DNA from 2 places in the Capillibacterium thermochitinicola genome. Region 2 is predicted to be linked to the other one. Evidence: riboswitches for the same ligand, from Rfam matches in the RefSeq annotation. Region 2 holds a riboswitch; the other holds the start of a gene.
The links. A riboswitch is a leader RNA that binds a small molecule or an ion and turns the genes downstream of it on or off. The one in region 2 is predicted to bind cyclic di-GMP.

Region 1: another riboswitch for cyclic di-GMP. It lies ahead of G5B42_RS06930 (bifunctional diguanylate cyclase/phosphohydrolase); the one in region 2 lies ahead of G5B42_RS03720 (hypothetical protein).

What each region holds. Positions count from the first base shown of each region.
Region 1 covers NZ_JAAKDE010000013.1:29,795-38,944, forward strand. Annotated here, with positions in the region: gene G5B42_RS11865 (ABC transporter permease family protein) at 1-74, shown strand, start outside; gene G5B42_RS06890 (carbohydrate ABC transporter permease) at 25-492, shown strand; gene G5B42_RS06895 (hypothetical protein) at 507-896, shown strand; gene G5B42_RS06900 (hypothetical protein) at 874-1,353, shown strand; gene G5B42_RS06905 (glycoside hydrolase family 2 protein) at 1,414-4,074, shown strand; gene G5B42_RS06910 (glycoside hydrolase family 43 protein) at 4,065-4,979, shown strand; gene G5B42_RS06915 (aldose epimerase family protein) at 5,012-6,052, opposite strand; gene G5B42_RS06920 (Cof-type HAD-IIB family hydrolase) at 6,137-6,943, opposite strand; gene G5B42_RS06925 (hypothetical protein) at 7,080-7,439, opposite strand; cyclic di-GMP riboswitch class I at 7,688-7,781, shown strand; gene G5B42_RS06930 (bifunctional diguanylate cyclase/phosphohydrolase) at 7,857-9,150, shown strand, end outside.
Region 2 covers NZ_JAAKDE010000006.1:36,655-45,804, reverse strand. Annotated here, with positions in the region: gene G5B42_RS03735 (fimbrial biogenesis chaperone) at 1-565, shown strand, start outside; gene G5B42_RS03730 (hypothetical protein) at 646-1,146, shown strand; gene G5B42_RS03725 (hypothetical protein) at 1,159-1,635, shown strand; cyclic di-GMP riboswitch class I at 1,698-1,783, shown strand; gene G5B42_RS03720 (hypothetical protein) at 1,845-2,366, shown strand; gene G5B42_RS03715 (hypothetical protein) at 2,345-5,029, opposite strand; gene G5B42_RS03710 (hypothetical protein) at 5,260-6,303, shown strand; gene G5B42_RS03705 (DUF4330 family protein) at 6,318-6,806, shown strand; gene G5B42_RS03700 (O-antigen ligase family protein) at 7,059-7,970, shown strand; gene G5B42_RS03695 (polysaccharide pyruvyl transferase family protein) at 7,933-9,126, shown strand; gene G5B42_RS03690 (WecB/TagA/CpsF family glycosyltransferase) at 9,078-9,150, shown strand, end outside.

The DNA of each region.
Region 1 (9,150 bases), on a different contig from region 2:
ACCTCATTCATCATCCCCGGGATTATCTTTCTGATCCCCAACTATTTATTGGTGAATCGATTAGGATGGGTTGATACCTATCTGGCCCTAATCTTACCGGGGCTGTCTGGCGCAACCGGGGTCTTTTTAATGCGCCAGTTTTTCCTGACCATCCCCAAATCTCTCCAGGAGGCGGCCTGGATGGACGGGGCCGGCCGTTTCTGGGTCTTCCTCAAAATTGTGCTTCCCTTATCAAAGCCGGTTTTATTAACCTACGGCCTGATGAGTTTCCTGGCCAACTGGAATGATTATCTGTGGGCTTTGATTGTTACGTACGCGCCGAGAATGCGGACCCTCCCGGTGGGGATTCTGACCTTGCAGGGACGGTATATCCATTATTACGGGAAGATGATGGCCGGAGCCTTCTTAACCGCTTTACCGGCGATTATTCTGTTTGTGGCGGTCCAGCGTTACTTTGTGAAAGGCATCGTCATGACTGGGATGAAAACGTGAAGGTGGGAAGGCAGATGGTAATGAAAGGAAAAAACTGGCGTAAATTTCTCCGGTTTCCGCTTTGTCTTTTGGTCCTCCTTGTCATTTCGGGTCAAAGGTCACCGGTGGAAGCCGGCTATATTAAGGTGGCGGAACATGGTCGCTACTTTGAGAAGGATGGTCAGCCTTTCCTGGTTGTCGGGTTGAATGATGCGCTGACCTGGCCGGGACTTTCTCCGCTCTTGAATGGGCTTTCCCCCGGGGCGGTCGAAGCTTACCTTGAAAATTTGGTCGCCCACGGGGTAAACACCGTCCGCGTGATGATTGAGTATGCCGAGACCCCCCTGGGTTTGCTTGAAGATCCGCTCGGCACTTATAACCCGACGGTAGTGCGATCCCCGAATGGATGCGGAATTTTTACATAATGTCTCCTTCGCCCATCTCTTCAGCGGGGGAGCCGGGACGGGCATGCGCTGGCCGTACCGGGTACCCCATATCTTATCCACCGGGATGCTTGAAGCTTTACAGCGGGTGAGTAAATTTATTGCCGCCGTTGACTGGCAAGGGTTTGTTCCTGATCATATCTCCGGCGACCTGGGAACGGAGGAGGGGATCCTCGCGTGCGCCATTGGGGACGGGCGGAGGATGATGGCATGGTTGGTCCGGAAAGCGGAAGCCCGGAAGGGGGAAGAACGGGAGAAACTCACCATTGAAGGGCTGGAGCCCGGGGAGTATGAAGTGAAGTACTGGGATCCGTGGCGTTCATGTTGGTTGCAGGAGGAACGCCTGACCTGGACCGAGGGGGTTACCATCCAAACCCCCGCCTTTGAAAAGGATCTTATTATCGTCATGACCTTACGAACGGAGGAAGAACAAAGATGATCGTCATACCAAAGGTAAAAGATGAGAACGGGGCAAGGCTAGCCAAGGGGAGGGATGGGCATGGGTGAGATCCGGACCCTGAACGGATTATGGACCTTCACCATCGATCCCCGGGGGCGGGGCGAGGAAGAAAAATGGTATTGCGGTCTGCCCGCCGGTGACCGGTATCCGGTGCCGGGGGTATGGCAAACCTACCGTAAAGAGTTATACAGCTATACGGGATATACCTGGTACAGCCGGGAATTCACGCTTGAGCCGGAGCTCCGTGGCAAACGCATATTTATAGAGTTTGCCGCCGTTGATTTCCGGGCGGATGTTTGGCTGAACGGGAAAAAATTGGGTATGCACGAAGGTGGATATACCCCGTTCCGCTTTGAGGTCACCGATCTGGTCCGTGGCGGAGAGGCCAATTTATTGGTCGTGTGTGTCTTTGACCCGGAGGAGAATCAAGAGCTTCCCCACGGCAAACAGGGGAGCTGGTACAGCCGGGTCAGCGGTATTTGGCAGGATGTCAGGCTGCTGATCTATAACGAAGCCTTTATTGAAAAGGTCAAGATCACGCCCGATCTGGATCAGGACACCGTCCATTTTACGGTGCTATGTGATGGAGTGAATAACCTAATTGATCCAAACGTGGAGATTATGATCTATGCCGCAGAAGACCGCGGCCGGATGATCGAAAAACGGTCCTTTCCTTACCGGGACGACCATACTTACAGTCTCGGCCTGACGGACCCGTGCTACTGGAGCCCGTCCTCGCCCTGGCTCTACCATACCGAGATTATTCTTAAAGACGGGACCATTCCCAGAGACCGGATGGTTACTTATTTCGGGTTACGTAAAATTCATTGGGAAGCGGGGCGCCTCTTTTTGAACAACCGGCCTTTCTATCTCCGCGGTGCCTTGGACCAGGGGTTCTGGCCGGAAACGATCTATTATGCCCCCAGCGAAAGCCTGATTCAGGAGGAGATCAAAAAAGCAAGGGACATGGGTTTTAACCTGCTCCGGAAACACATCAAAACAGAAGATCCCCGTTACCTGTACTGGGCTGACCGCATGGGGATGCTCATCTGGGCGGAACCACCCAACTGCGCCAAATGGTCGGAACTGGCCAAGGCCCGGTTTAAAAAGGAATTGTTTGCTTTAATTGAGCGGGATTATAATCACCCTTCCATTATTATCTGGAGTATCTATAATGAAGAATGGGGATTGGAATGGCGACTCCGCAATGACCGGGAAAAACAGCTGTGGGTGAATGAATTATACCGGGAGGTAAAAAAGGCCGATCCAACCCGTCTGGTTTGTGATAATTCAGGCTGGGCCCATGTCTGCACCGATCTGAATGACTATCACCGTTACTTTGCCGTTCCCGAGCTCGCCGAGGAGTGGCGGGCTGATTTGACCCGCATTGTCGAGCATCCGGAAGAGAATTACGCCCTGCCCGCCAATCACTGGGGGGAGCCGATTTTGATCTCCGAATTCGGAATGTGGGGGCTTCCGGAGACCGATCAGATTACCGGTGAAGATTTGGATGCGGTTCCGTGGTGGCAGGGAAGTGCCCGAATCTTTAAGGAGGAGTTTAAGATTCCGGCGACGGCCGCCCGCAATTTCCGGAAATACGGTTTGGACCGGATTTTTTCCAACTTGAATGAATTGGCACGGGCAGCGCAAGAACGGGAATTCCGGGGTGTAAAATTTATCATCGAGGAGATCCGGAAAAGGCCGGAGCTTGCCGGTTACGTGGTCACAGAACTAACCGATATCGAATGGGAAACCAATGGGTTCTTGACCTATAACCGCCAGCTGAAGGCCGGTTTTGCGAAAGCCCCTTATTTTAACGGGGAAACCATCATCAGCGCCGACCTGAACAAAAGAAACTTTTGGTGCGGGGAAACGCTCCGGGTCCGGCCGGTGGTGGTCAATAACACGGATCAAGATTTTCAAGGGGAAATCGTTTGGAACCTGAACGGGACAAGGCTTTCGGAGAAGACGCCCCTTACCGTTCTTGCCTCTGCGGTTACCCCCGGCCATGAAGTTTTGCTTCCGTTGCCCAACGTCGATACGCCGCAGCGGCTTTGCCTCCGCTATGAATTGCGCTGTGGGGAGCGGGTTATTTGCCAAAATGAAGAAGAACTCACCATTACCCCGCCGGCCGCCCGGGTGGTCAACGGCCCGGTTGTTTATCCGGTGGGTCTGCCTCCGGCCTTTATCACCGAATTGGTTAAAAACGGATTTAAGCTCGCTCCGGACGGGAAAGCGGCGGGACTTTGCCTGACTACGGCCTTGACGCCGGAGGTTAGGGCCCACTTGGAGGCCGGGGGGCACGTGCTTTGGCTGGCGGAAAGCCAGATGACGGGAGATGGATTCACCCTCAAGAAACTGGTGGAAGGGGAAAACTGGGACCGGGCGGCAGCGGTTAATTTTCTTGACCCCTCACTTTTCCCCGGGGTACCGGTGGCAAAAGTACCCGGTTGGGAAATGGCCGGTCTTTATCCGGCTACGCTTGTCACCAACCTGGATACCTTACCAGGGGTAAGGGTGTATGGCGGGATGTTCCAAGGCTGGTTGGGAAACCTTGACGGTTTTTTGGTCGAGCTTCCACTGGAGTCCGGGCGTATATGGATTACCACCTTACGTTTGGGTGCCAGCTATAACCAACAACCGATCGGGACTTTAATGTTAAACCAATTAATGCTAAGAGCGGGGAGAGGATGGAGTTGACCCGAACCTTAAAATGCGGGGAGATCACCCAGATCGGTGACCCTTATGTCCTGCGGGACCGGGGAAAATATTACCTGTATGCCACTTCCTCCCCCTATGGGTTTAAGGTGTGGGAATCTCCCGATCTGGCCGCCTGGCAAGAACGGGGATTAGCTTTGGATGCACGGGAAGAGGGTAACCAATGGGGCGTCGGCGATTTTTGGGCGCCCGAAGTCACTTATTACCAGGGGAATTACTATATGATTTACAGCGCCCGGGACCGGGACGGTTCGCTGAAGCTGGCCTTGGCCACGGCGACACACCCCTTGGGCCCTTTTCGCAACCGGAAAGCACCCCTCTTCGACCGGGGCAAGTCCTTTATCGACGGGCATTTCTTTTTTGATGACGACGGGAAAATTTATCTCTATTATGTTCAGGATTGTTCGGAAAATATAATCGATGGTAAACATATCAGCCAAATTTTTGTGCAAGAAGTCAGTGCCGACCTTCTGACTTTGTTGGGGGAACCGGTTTTAGCGGTCGAGCCCAGCCAACCCTGGGAGGGGATTGACCGGGATTGGCAGTGGAATGAAGGCCCTTTTGTCCTGAAGGACCGCGGGGTGTACTATTTAATGTATTCCGCCAATTGCTATGCTTCCAGTGACTACGCCATCGGGTATGCCGTGGCCACTTCCCCGTTGGGGCCTTGGCAAAAGGCGGACGGCAATCCGCTCCTGGCCAAAGATTTAGCGGCGGGGTTTTCCGGCCCGGGACATAACTGTGTAACCCGTTCCCCCGACGGGAGCCTTTTGATTGTTTACCATACCCATACCAATCCGGAGCAGCCTAGTGGCGACCGGAAAGTAAATATCGACCGGCTTGTGATTGAAAATGGTCAATTAAAAGTGGTCCGGGTCATGAAATGACCCGGACCACTTGTTTTTATGACCACTGGTTTTTATTGTTCAATGGTAAACTGGTATATGGTGGTCTGTTGGTAAACTTCCCCCGGGTTTAAGACTGTGGAAGGAAACGCGGGGTGATTGGGGGAATCGGGGAAGTGTTGGGTTTCCAGACAGAACCCGCTGTGTTTTCCGTATTTTACACCGCGTTTTCCGGTCAAGGTCCCGTCGAGGAAATTTCCGGTGTAAAACTGCATTCCCGGTTCAGTGGTGTAGACCGTCATTACCCGGCCACTTTTCGGTTCGCGGACGCTGGCGGCCAAAGTTAGTTCAGGTCCCTTGCGGTTTAAAACATAATTATGGTCATAGCCGCCGGGGAGCTTTTTGATCCGCGCTCCAATCGGTTGCCAAGTGGTGAAGTCCAAGGGGGTATTGTGCACCGGAATTAATTCCCCGGTGGGAATCAATTCTTCATCAACGGCCGTATAACGGTCGGCGTTGATCATGATTTCATGGTCCAGGATATCGCCACAACCTTCCCCCTTTAAATTGAAGTAACCGTGGTGGGTGAGGTTGACGATGGTTGGCTGATCGGTGGTAGCCAGATATTTAATGACCAGTTCATTTTGGTCATTCAGGAGGTAACGGACAGTGGTGGATAAGTTCCCCGGGTAGTTTTCCTCCCCGTCTTTGGATAAATAATTGAGCTCCACCCCAGCCCCTTCTGCGTTACAAAACTCGACAGCATCCCAGACCACCTTGTTGAAACCGATATTCCCGCCGTGAAGGTGGTTTTTACCGTCATTCAGGGCCAACTGGTACTCTTTACCGTTCAGAACAAAGCGGCCCTTGGCAATGCGGTTTGCGTAACGACCGATGAGCGCGCCGAAATAGGGGTGCTCGGCTAAATAGTCGGCTAAATTGTCAAAACCGAGGACCACATCGTCAAGTTTGCCGGTTTTATCCGGGACCAGAAGCGATGTGACAATCCCCCCGAAATTAATGATCTTCACTGTCATATCATGTTTGTTTTTGAGGGTAAACTGAAAGACTTCCTTCCCGCCAACCATTCCATAGGGTATCTTTGTGATGTTCAAAATTTCCCCTCCTTATTTTCATCTGAACGGTAAAAGTAACTGTCCTTGTTTCCCCGGAAACAAAGACAAGATGGCATCATAAGCTTACAGTGCTTTATTCAAACAGAAGCGGTAGAGGGCATGGGCGACACCGTTTTCGTCATTGGAGAGCGTCACATAGTCGGCGTGTTGTTTGATTGCCGCATCGGCATTGGCCATGGCAATGCCGAGTCCGGCATATTTGATCATTGACAGATCATTAAACCCGTCCCCGATCGCGATGATTTCCTCCCGGGAGAAGCCGTAATAAGCGCTCAATTGGGCCAAAGCATTGGCTTTCGAGACTTTTTGGTCGAAAAATTCCAGAAGGAACGGCTGGGAAGTACAGTAATTCACCGTCGGGGGGACCGCGGGCGCAACCTGTTTTTCAAAATGGCGGATCGCTTCTACTGTGTCGTAAAAAAGGACTTTTGTCACCCCTTGGGCGATGAGCGCTTCCAGATCGGTAATGGGCTCCGGTTTCGTCCTTGACAGGTCGGAGTAGGCGGTTGCTTCCGGGCCAAACGGCTGGACATAGAGTTTGTTGTCGGCCCAAATGACAACCGTGGTTTTGAGGTTTGTGCCGAGTTTGTACACGGTTTTCACGTCTTCGCCCCGCATTGTTTGGGCGTAAAGGATCTTTCTTGATTTTCCCATTACGATCATGGCACCGTTGTAGGTGATAAAGGGCAGATCCAGACCCAGTTGCTCAATCAACGGTTCGACTCCTTGGATTGGCCGGCCGGTGCAGATGGTCACGATCACCCCGGCCGCGATGGTTTCTTGGATTGCTTTTATGGTCTCCGGTGTAAGGTTGCTATTGCTGTCCAGGAGGGTGCCGTCGACATCGACTGCTACTAATTTGTACTTCATACTTCTTCTCCTTTGGTTAAAGATCCTCTATTTCCGAATCAGTGTATTACATGTGGCTTAATTATAAAGTACTAGGTTTTGACGGAAAAAGCAATCTGGATTAAGTTTTTTACAAGTTTTTGTGGCGATAAAAACATTACTTTTTTTTGGTTCTGGCCTGCTCAATGATGGAGTGGAGCGGTTGCGAGCCCCCTGCCATCAGCGCCGCCGTAAAAAGGCTGTCGATCAAGGGTGCTGTTTCCATTCCCAATCCGCCCGCCAGGAGACGGAAGCGGGGATTCGCCAGGGCCAACCCAAAACCGAAGGCAAAGGTCAGAAGCAAAGTCAGATAAGTACGGAAGGCAACTATTTTGGCGATGTTTTGGTCCGGATGCTCCCCTTTCTTCGGCACCGGGGGAAGCAACGGCATGAGTAAATTCTCAATGATTCGTTCGACAATGAAGGTAATCACGGCAATAAACACAAGATAAGAGAGGAGTTGGTCTAAGTTGTACATCTTGGACCCTCCTTGACATAAGTGATCTATGTAGTACTAATTTTTGACATCCCGCCAATTTCCTCTTTTTCACATTTTATATTTACATTTACAAATGCAACAAATGAATTAGAATAAAAACCAAGAAAAAAGGGCAAAAAAGGGCAAAAACCGGCAAAAACATGATTTAATAGTTGCTTTAGTGTCTGGATCATGTTACTATTCTTATAATAATCTGTCTTTTTAATTGAAATCTGGCGAAACAACGGATCGCGAAAAGGCAAATCCGGCGAAAGCCGGGGGCGCAAAGCTGCGGGTCTAAAGTTTAACTCACGTTTAAACCAAGACAGCCGGGCTGCCGAAGGGTGTTGTTTTTTTATCATCCTTTATTGATCAGTTAAGCACCAAAAGGTCAAGATGTGCGGAGAGGGATCTTAAATGCGAAAAGCCATTATTACCATTATGATCCTCGTTGTCCTTTTATTCTTTTCTCCGGACCGTGCCAATACCGGCCAGTATTACCACGGTCTTATTCTGGTCCTTTCTGCGGCTGTGCTTTTGTTGTTCGTGCTTAGTCTAATCTTGTTCCTAAGCTACCGCCGGTTAAAAGCAAATTATCAGGAGAATATCATTTTAAACGAGATATGGGAGACTTATATCAACGCCAACCAGAGTTATATATACTTAAAAGACGAAAATCTCCGCTATCTTCTGGTTAACAAAGCCTTGGCTGATTTCTACAACAAAGAAGTGCGTGAAATTATTGGGCGGGATGATTTCGCCTTTGCCGATCCGGGGTTTGCTGCTCTCAGCACGAGGACCGAGCTAAAGGTTTTGGCCACCAAAACGGTAGTCGAGGAAGAATTAGTCTGGCGCAACCGGGTTTTTGCCGCCACCAGGTTTCCGGTTAAACTCGTCAGCGGCCGGTACGGCGTCGGTGCCTACGTACGGGATATCACCGAAGAATACAACAACAAAAAGGAGCTGATTTACCTCAGTTTTCATGATCCTTTAACCGGACTGTATAACCGGCGATACGTCGAAAATGAGTATACAAAGCTGGATGTGGAGGCCAATCTTCCCCTTACAGTGATCATTGGTGATGTCAACGGACTGAAAATCACCAATGATATCTTCGGGCATCAGGCGGGCGATCTTCTGCTAAAGAAGGTGGCGGAAATTTTAAGGATGGTTTGTCAAAAAGGAGATGCGGTTATCGCGCGTTGGGGCGGGGATGAGTTTATTCTGTTTTTACCCCGCACCACCGGGGAAGAGGGGGAAAAACTCCGGATGGCGGTCAAAGAGCAGTTTGCCCAAGAACGGATCAATGGCCTGCCGGGAAGTATCTCCTTGGGTGTTGACACCAAAACCGTTACGACGGAAGACCTCGCCCAAACCATCCGTAATGCCGAAGAGCGGATGTATTTGGAAAAAGCGATCGACAGCGAACGGTTTAACAACGATGCGATCCAAAGAATTGTCAAATCCTTTCACGAACGATTCCCCCGGGAGGAGGAGCACGCCCAAAGGGTAAGTAAACTATGTGTAGAACTCGGGAAGGCGATGAAGCTGTCCCCGTCGAACTTGAACCGGCTAAAACAGGCGGGTTACCTTCACGACTTGGGGAAAATCGTCTTGGAGGAGGCCTTACTGGCGACGGAGGAGCCGCTGACCGAAGAGAAATGGCGAAAGTTAAAGGAGCACCCGGTGGCCGGGTACCGGATTGCCAACG
Region 2 (9,150 bases):
GCCTAACCGGGTGGAAAGGTCCGCCACCGCGTGGCTGCGGATTGAACCCAGTGAATTTGTGTTGCCCGCGGGCGGTAAAAAAATGGTGACGATCAGCGGACAAGTGCCGGCCGGGACGGCGCCCGGCGATTATTGGAGCATGTTTTTTGTGGAGTTTCTCCCGTATTCGGTGGTGCAAACAAGCGGAATGCGCATGAGTGGCCGGGTGGGCGGCAGCATCACCATTACCGTTCCCGGGCCGGTTACCGTCAAAGGGCGGATTGATGACTTTACTATTGAAAGCAGGCATATAAACGGCCGGCCGGGAATCGCCGCGACGGTTCTCTTTGTTAATGAAGGTGATTCCGTTCTGGAACCCACGGGACGGATTGAAATCAAGGATCTCCAAAACAAACGGGTCGGGCTGGTGACGATCCCGCCCAGTAAAGTCCTGCCCCAGAGTAGCCGCCAGATCCGTATCCAAGAGGAGCTGCGGCTCAAGCCGGGTAGCTACGTGGCGATTGCCGTTGTGGATTATGGCGGTTCCAAGTTGGCCGGCTACCAAAAGGTCTTTACGGTGCAATGAAGAGGTTTATGACAAGGCATGCCGGGGTAGTCAGCCTGCCGGCCGCGGCAGGGGCCGAAAAAAGAAAAAGGAGGGAAAGTATGCGTATGGGACGGTGGCGACTGGTCGGTATCCTTCTTCTTCCCGCTTTTTTCTTGTTGGCCGAACCGCTCAGAACGGCCGATTGCGTTCTTGAATTTGTCATTCCCGAACGGACCGAGATCGCCTTGTCGGTGCCGGTGGTGGATTTGGGAGAACCACGCCGTGAGAATGGACGCCTTTATTACGAACGGATCAATGCGGTCCAGGTTGATTACCGTTGTAATATCCAGACCGATTGGGAGGTACGGATTTCGGCGGAAGATTTCCGGGACGGGACCCGGACCATCCCCATCACCCGGCTGCAGTGGCGGACGGAGGACGGGATCTACCGGGATATGCCCGCCAGTGGCAGTTATCTGGTGTTGGCCCGGAAAAGGGATCACCAGCCGCGCGCTGGGGTAAAGCATAGTAAGAAAATCTCCTACCGTCTGGAATTAAGGGGTGACGAATGGGGAGGAACCTACTCCGCCCCCATAACCTACACCTTATTCGTACCATAGGAGGTGAGCGTAATGGGTAAAGGCAGGGTTTGCCTGCTGCTACTGGGGTTGCTCCTGACGGTGGCATTGGTGCCCGTGCAAGTCCAGGGGATCGATTGGGAGAATGGAGCGATTCTTGCCCTCGGTAATACTGTAGCCAACCTGGGGGAGTTGAAGACCGATCCCTTTGACCCGACCCTCGAGTATTTTGAGGCGGAAAACGCCATCTCCTTTACGGTTTTGGTGCTCCTTAACGAATGGCAATTACTGCTTTCCGGGGAGGATTTTGTCGCCGGGGCGGAGCGGATACCGTTGGCGCAGATGGAGTGGAAATTGCGGAACGGTACTTACCGGCGGATGCCGGCCGCGGGAAGCAACCAGGAATTGATGCGGATTTCCGGTTTTTTACGGGTGATCAGCGATAGTTTATCCTTCCGTCTGGTGCTCAAAGGGGACGAAAGTCCTGGTCACTACAGTAGTACGTTAACCTTGACCTTAGTTAACCTATAAAGGATTGCCATTTGTAGCAAAATATTGTATAATTAAAGTAAAGTTGAATACATAAGCGGATTTTACGATAAAGGCAAACCCGTCGAAAGACGGGGGCGCAAAGCCACGGGTCTAAAGTGGTAACCACTATGATCGCCGGGCCGCCGAAAAAAATCCCTTTTTGTTTTCTTGGCGTCCCTGCGTCTGTGGAGAGGGAGGATGAGGACGTGGTGAAACGTTCCTTACTGTATCCGCAGTTTGCCGGGATTTTATTTTTACTGCTACTAATGGTCTCCCAAGTTTACGCGGCCGATCAACCGGCGCACCATAAGGTCAGGGTCGAGATTCCGGAGATTCTGAAGATGGAGATGGGTTCCGGGGAGATCGCTTTTGATCTGGCCCGTTCGAAACCGGAAGAGCCTTTCCCCGCGGCCGGTTATCCCGTCTACTATACGCCGATTACCACGGACCAGTACATACCGGTACGGGTTTACTCCAACGGCGGGAAGGAATGGCGGCTGCTCATTAGTGGGGTGACCGAACAGGGTCTGAAGGAAGGGGCCATTGAGTGGTCGCTGGATGGCGTCAACTGGCTACCGCTGCGGACGACCGGGCAGGTCCTCACCACCGGCGGCTACACCAACGGCTGGCTGGAGCTGAAGGTTTATTTCCGCCTTGTGCTGCGGGGTTTCGAAGACGTCAGACCCGGCCAGTATAAAGTGCAGGTCAATTACCAGTTGTCTTCGGTATAGGTTTCATAAAACTCCAGCGGTAAGCCTTCGTCATGGAAGAACTCAATCTCTTTTGGCACCGGACGGAGCGGAATCGAGAGAAGAAGCGGCGAAGCAGCGGTAACTTCAAAAGTGATTGGTTGCGGTTGTTCATAAGCCTCTGCTAAAGCGGGGGTTTTAAATACCACCTCCAAGCGGTACTCACCTGGAAGGAGAGTGAGGAAAAAGGCGCCATCCTGATCGGCGCTTTTTTCTATGACCAAGTTGTTGTTATGGTCGAAGACGGCCACCACCACCTGGGACAAGTCTGTCGCTTCGGCAGCAAACAGATCGTCGGCGGGGCGGTCGATGGAGAGCCGGCCGTGGACCTCGGTTGGCGGCAGATAGGGCACCAAAACCGCCACGGATTTTTGCGCTTCGGTGATGACCTCTTTTCTGGCCTGCAAGGTGTAATACCCGTCGAATTGGGCCGGAAACTCGATAAATTGTAGCCCGGTACCGGTAAAAGCGATCTCCCAGTTGCCGTCGGCATCGGTGACCGTTTCCTTCTTCCCGTTGAAGACGACGGGCAATCCGGCCAGGACCGGTTCGTCGGGGCTGTGCAGGCCGTTCCGGTCGAGATCGACAAAGGCTTTCCCGTGGAGACCGGACCATGGCGGCGGGATGCGGAAGAGGTCTTGATGTTGCAAGCGGAAATTCATGCTGTAAACCGGGTCCTGTTCGTCGTAAAACAGTTGGGCATAGATCTGCCAGGAAGTACCGGAAGCCATTTGCCTGCTGAGGCCCGTTTGGAGGGCGGTTATTTTATATAGGGGTGACGAGAGATCCCACTGGATGAGGCCGAAACAGCTCCAGGGCTGGCGGACCGGGACATAGCGCCATCTTAATCCCAGTTCCGGCCGCTTGTTCATAGTGGCTTCTTCAAAGGTGAAGGTCTCGCTCAAGAGTGCTTCCAGGTAGTTTTCGGATGTTACCCGGAAACGGTACCGGCCGCTAAGCAATAACGACTGGCGTAAAACACTCAAGTCCTCATGGATGTAGTTGGCCGAAAAACTGAAGATGTTCCGGGCTTGGCGCTTGGTGGTACCGGCCTTGATTTCATTGATCCGTCCGTCGGAGCGGTAGGTATGCGCAAGCCCGAGCCGGTAATCGCCGAAGGAGAAGTCGGTCCAAACTTTATTGCTGTGGAGCAGGGGCGCCGCCGGGGGGTTCTCCGCGCGCCAGGTGTAGCCGGTGGCGAGCCGGAGACCCTCAATGGCGTAGGTGTAAGTGGAGAGGGCAAGCTCGTCAAAGGCAGTCAGGGTATAAAAGTCGGTGCCTTTATTGTATTCCCCGGTCAAATCCCAGTCTTCCGTCCGGCGGTTCAGGATCAGGCCGCCATGGGTGAGCGGACTGGCCCCGCCCAGGCCGACGGCACCGTGGGTGGTTATATTCCAGCCGTAAAGCGGTGAGGCATAAAGCTGGTAGGCGGCGGAGAGGGCATGTTGGAAGTGGCGTTCCTCCTCCAGGTTTTGCATGTAGTTTAAACGTAAGTTCGCCCGGGGCAGCTCGAATTTGGTTCCCCACCACAAAGGAGCCGCCTCTGTGGTCGTTGGGCCGACCCAGAGGCTCCAGGGGAGCGCGCTCCGGTTTTGGTAGTAAAGGAGGGAGGAATAGGTGGGCGGCGGAATCAGCCCGTCCCAGTTATGCCCCAGGGCGCCCAGGCGTAAAGTCCACTGGTCGCCGGTAACCCCCAGGTAAGTGGTGGAGGGGAGGGCGGCTTCGTGGGTGCCGCTGAAAAACAGGTCGACGCGGGTATCGGCGGACAGTTCCCCGCTGGTGCGCCAGATTAAATTCCACGGCATGCCGGCCTCGGGGGTGGGTGGCAAATAACTGAAGTTCACGGCGGAACTTACAGGAATGGCCAACTCCTGGTCGCGCAAGGCGTTTTGCGCCCCGGTGATTAAGACCTTTACCTTTAGGGGCGGCAGTTCGGGACCGCTGCCTTGCAGCCGGAGGGTGATCTCTTCCAACGTTCCCCCGGGCGTCGCGGGGGGAACCAGACAACTAAGGAGGATCTCCCTGGCTTGGCCTGGATCAAGCGGATTGGACGTCTGGTTAAGCCAATAGACAGGCCAACCGTTTTCCGAGTCAATTTCCAGTGCAAACTGTTCGGTCGTTGTTCCGAGGTTGAGGAGGCGGACCGGAATGAAGATTTCCGTACCCGCTTCGGCCCGGTACAGCGGGGCCGGGTCCCACTTCAGATGGCGAACGGCTTTGACTTTCGTATGCACGATGTATTCTCTTTCGGTCTTCTGCTCGCTTAAAAACAGGTGTAAACGGTCCTCGGTTCCTGCCGCCACTGACGACGGGACAAGGAGCGAGCAAACCACATACTCTTCTCCGCCCGGTGCTAAGACCAGTTCTTCCGTGGGGCCGAGGAGGGGCCAGCCTTGGGTGGAAAACGCCCTTGCTTTGAGGAAGATGGTTTCCGTTGTCCGGTTCTCGAGCCGAAAAATATACGTAGCCACCTCTTGGGGTTCGACCTCTTGGTCCGGGGGCAAAGTCACAAGGATGCCGGCCGTAAAAAGGGCATCTTCTGCGGCGTGGACGCCGGGGGAAGCGAGCGTGGTGCCGAGGATAATTATCAGTCCGACGAAAAGGAGCATCGACTTGGGGCAACGACCAACCAGTTTACGGATCAAATTACCCACCTTCCCTTAAGGTTCGTTTCGTGAAAACGGTAGTTTATCTTCAAGGTTTTTTTCAAGAACAATCAAGAAAACCCTTCATTTTCCTGATGAATTAATTAAAAATTATTGATCAAAATTCCGGCGCGGAGAGGGCGGACCGGGAGCACCGGAGCTGATGGTTTAAAGGCCGTAAAAAAAGGGGAGAATGAGAAGGAGAAAAATCGTAGTGAGGTGGCGTACGGATGACCGTCCGGTATAAGTTGCTCTCCCTTTTTCTGGTCTTCTCACTGCAGGGTTGTAATATCTGGGATTATTTGAACATCCCCGAAAGACAACCGACGGTCCCCCAAGGAAACCGCGAGGAAGCCCGGGAGCTTTTGCACTCCTTTATGAACGCCCGGCTGGCCGATGAGAATGATGACAAGCTCCGTGCGTATTTGACCGACGAAGCATGGAATGACTTTCAGAGTGCCGATTTAACCCTGCGCGCGGAAGCAAACCAGGAATTTGTCGGGTACAAAATTCTGGAGGAGTCGGATCTAAGCGAGGGACGCTACGCCTTTACCACCAGCCTGCAGCTGCTCGACCGCAGCCGGCCATACGGAGCGAACATTACCGAGGATCTGATCGTCAGTTTTAGTAACGACGAGTACCGGATCTCTTCGGCGCGGCCGCTAAAAGCCGTCGAAGTGCGGGGGGTTGGCACCGACCTCATCTGGGTGCAACGGGGAAAGGACGAGACCAAAGAAGTCAACCTTTTCAACCTCCAGGATTTCCCCGCCCGTATAACGCCGCTGGGCGGCACGACGGAACTGGAGGCCGGGCGGGCCGGTTACGCCGCGGTGGTCTTAAACCCGGAAAACCGCCGCGTTGCTTTTGGCACGACCGGAACCCACGGGGCATTGGCCGTCTTGAAGTGGGATGGCACCACGCCCGACCCGGAACAGGTCACCCTGGAACCGCTGGACGTTTATTACGGGCAGCACACAATTTTGCAGGCTTTTTCCCCGGATGCCCGGTATTTGGCGGTGGAGATCCGGAGTACCTCCGGAACGGACCGGGTCGAGGTTTATCAGGTTGACGAGAAAAACCGCCTCAATTTTAATTTAGAACAGGCTTTTCCCGTTGGCGAATATAACGTCTCCTTCCGGCAGTGGGAGCCGGACAGCAAAGCGTTTCTCATCCGGGTCAGTCCCGGCGTGCAAGCGACCGGGGACGAAGCGAAGATGGGGACCTGGCGGATTAATGTCCAAACCGGCGAACGGGAAAAGGTGGTCGGCGGGTAAAGGTTGGGAAAGATTTGACGGGCAACAAAGACCGGGACGGCCGCAGCGGGGGGCTCCACTGGCTGGATGTGCTGATAGGGCTGGCCCTGCTGGTTCTGATCGGGCGGACGGTGGTCCAAAGCTGGCCCCGGGTTGACCCGAAAACGGTGCACACGGTCCGGCTGGAGGTGGTGGCTAATCTGGCGGCCGAGCAGGCCGCGCAGCTTGCCGTCGGCCAGTGGGTCAAGGACGGGACAACCGGTGAATTTATGGGGAAGATCATCAAGAAGACCACCAACGTCGATGCCGTTCCGGCGGAGCGGGCATTGGGGGAAGCGATTCCACCAAGCGGTTGGTCCGTACAGAATCTGGTTTTAGTTTTGGAACGGGAGGGGAAGATCGTGGCGCGGGAAGGGATCTTTTTCGGGCGGGAGACCGTCCGGGCCGGGCAACAACGGAAGTTCCACACCTTTTATCTGGAATTTACCGGTACCATCAACCGGATAGTAGTGGTTAAAGAGTGAGCAGGGTCAAGCAGCGGGTTTTGGCCCATTGGCCCCGGCTCTTCTTTTTCACTTTCCTTTTGGTGCTTCTGCGGCCGCAGGATTCGTTGCCTTATCTTTTTTTCTTCCCGGGTTTTGTTCTTTCTTCATCCTGCTTATTACTCAGGGAACAGACAAGACCGCTTTACCTCTGGTTAGGCTGGTCTTTTTTTTTCCGCCATTTGTGCGCCCGGTTTTCCTGCTTCGTTGTGGACCTGGGGCGAAGAGTGTCTCGTGGCCGGAGCCGGGTTCGCCGCCGGCCTTTACGGCCGCCAGGACCGGCGGTGGCTGCTGGCCATGGAAATAATCGGTTTGATCATGGGCGTGATGACCTTGGTACAAGCCGCGGCCGCCCCTCCTTTCCCGCGGGGGTGGGTTGCCCCGGCGGAGCGGGCTGTCGTGCCCTTCCGGGTGACCGGCCTTTGGCACAACCCCAACCTTACCGGGTTGTTCCTGGCTTTCCTGCTTCCCCTTTTTCTGGCCGGTGCGGAAGAAGACAGAAGAAAAATTGCGCTAACCGGCTTGACAGCGGCGGCTTTGCTTTTTACCTACGCCCGTACCGCCTGGGTGGCCGCCCTCGTCGCTCTCTTTGCTTACTGGGGGCCCCGGGAGCAGGTGAACCGCCGTCGTTTGGTTGCGATTATCCTCATTCTGCTTGGCCTCTTTCCGTCGGTGGCGGGGCGGATTGGGCACAACCCTTTGGCCAGTGGGACGGTGGGTTATCGTTTTGCGGTTTGGCAGGAAACCTGGCGGCTGGTGCAGAAATATCCCCTGACGGGAGGCGGCGAAGATGAGCTCCGGGCGGCTTTACGGCCCCTGCGGGTTGACCACGCCCATAACCACTACCTCCAGATCGCGGCGGAGAAAGGGATACCCGCTTTCCTGCTTTTTGGCTGGTTGCTTGTGCGGTTCCGGAAGGCCGCCCGTCGCCCGGAAAGCGCCAGCCGGGATGACCGGCTGCGGCGGGGAATAACAGCCGCCTTCGGTGGTCAACTGGTCGCCGGTCTTGCCGAGAGCATTTGGGCGGTTCCGCTCGGCTCTTTTTTATTCTGGTTTGCCTATGCCCTGGTCACCGCCGGGCGGAACGAACCGGAACCGGTGGTCGCCGGTGTGTTCGGCACCGGAGAAGGGGAGGCTCCTGTTTAGCGGGCGGCCGGGGGCAGTTGCGGACGGCCGAGCGCCGCCGGAAGCGGCCGACTGCGGCCGCCGGGAGCGTTGGGGGGATTTGATGCCGAGGATCTTTCTCTTTGGCTATTATGGCTTTGGTAACCTTGGGGACGAACTTTTATGCAATTATTACGTGCGGATCTTTCGCCGTTATTTTCCCGGTTTTGAGCTGGTCGTGTTGACCCAGAATAAGCACCTCAAGGCCGAGGACGGCAGCGTTCCTTTTACGGTGGCGAACCGTTGGAATCTCTGGCGACTGGGACGGATGATGGCCCCCGGGGATCTGCTGGTGGGGGGCGGCGGGAGTATCTTCCAGGATGTAACCAGCAAGCGGAGTCTCCTTTATTATCTGGCTCTTTTGCGCTTGGCCCATTGGCGGGGAGTGGCGATTATTTTGGCCGGTCAGGGGATCGGCCCCTTGTCTGCTTGGGGATGGAAAGTGGCCCGTTCGGGTTTGAATTTGGCGGCGGCCATCGGCTGCCGGGACCAAAGGTCCTTGCTGACGCTAGCGGCGATGGAGGTCGACACACCCCAGCTTTACCTGGGGGTTGATCCTTTATGGGACTATCCGTTCCCTCCGCCGCGGTCGGCCGATGTTACGCCAAGGCAGCGAAAGCCGGTGATCGGCTATATCCTCCGCGCCGAAGAAAACAGGGAAAAAAGGCATCTGCTCAAGACATTGACATCCCTTTTCGGCAATCTACAGCTTATTACTTTGTCCCTCGCGGATGAACCGGAGGCCCACCGGCTTGCCGACAAGCTTGGGCTCGCGGCGCCCTGGTGTATCCGGGACCCGGATGCTTTCTTTGCCTTATCTGGCGAGTTGACTGTAGTGCTGAGTGAGCGTTTGCACGGACTGTTGCTGGCCGCCCGTGGCCGTATCCCCGGGATTGGGCTTGGGGCGGACCCGAAGCTCCACGCTTTTTGCCACCAGATGGCTTGGACTTGCTGGACGTGGGAGGACCCTTCCTTCCTTATGGGGGTCTGCACCGTGATCAAAAAGATTATTGCGGATCCGGTTTCCGCCGGGGAGAAGGTCCGGCGGCAAGCGGCCCTCATGGAGCAAAAAGGAGAGGAGGATCGGCAGTGGTTTATCAACCAGGTGCAGGCGGTACTGGCGCGCGAGTACGCGTAGAGGTATTGGGCTTTCCGGTCGATC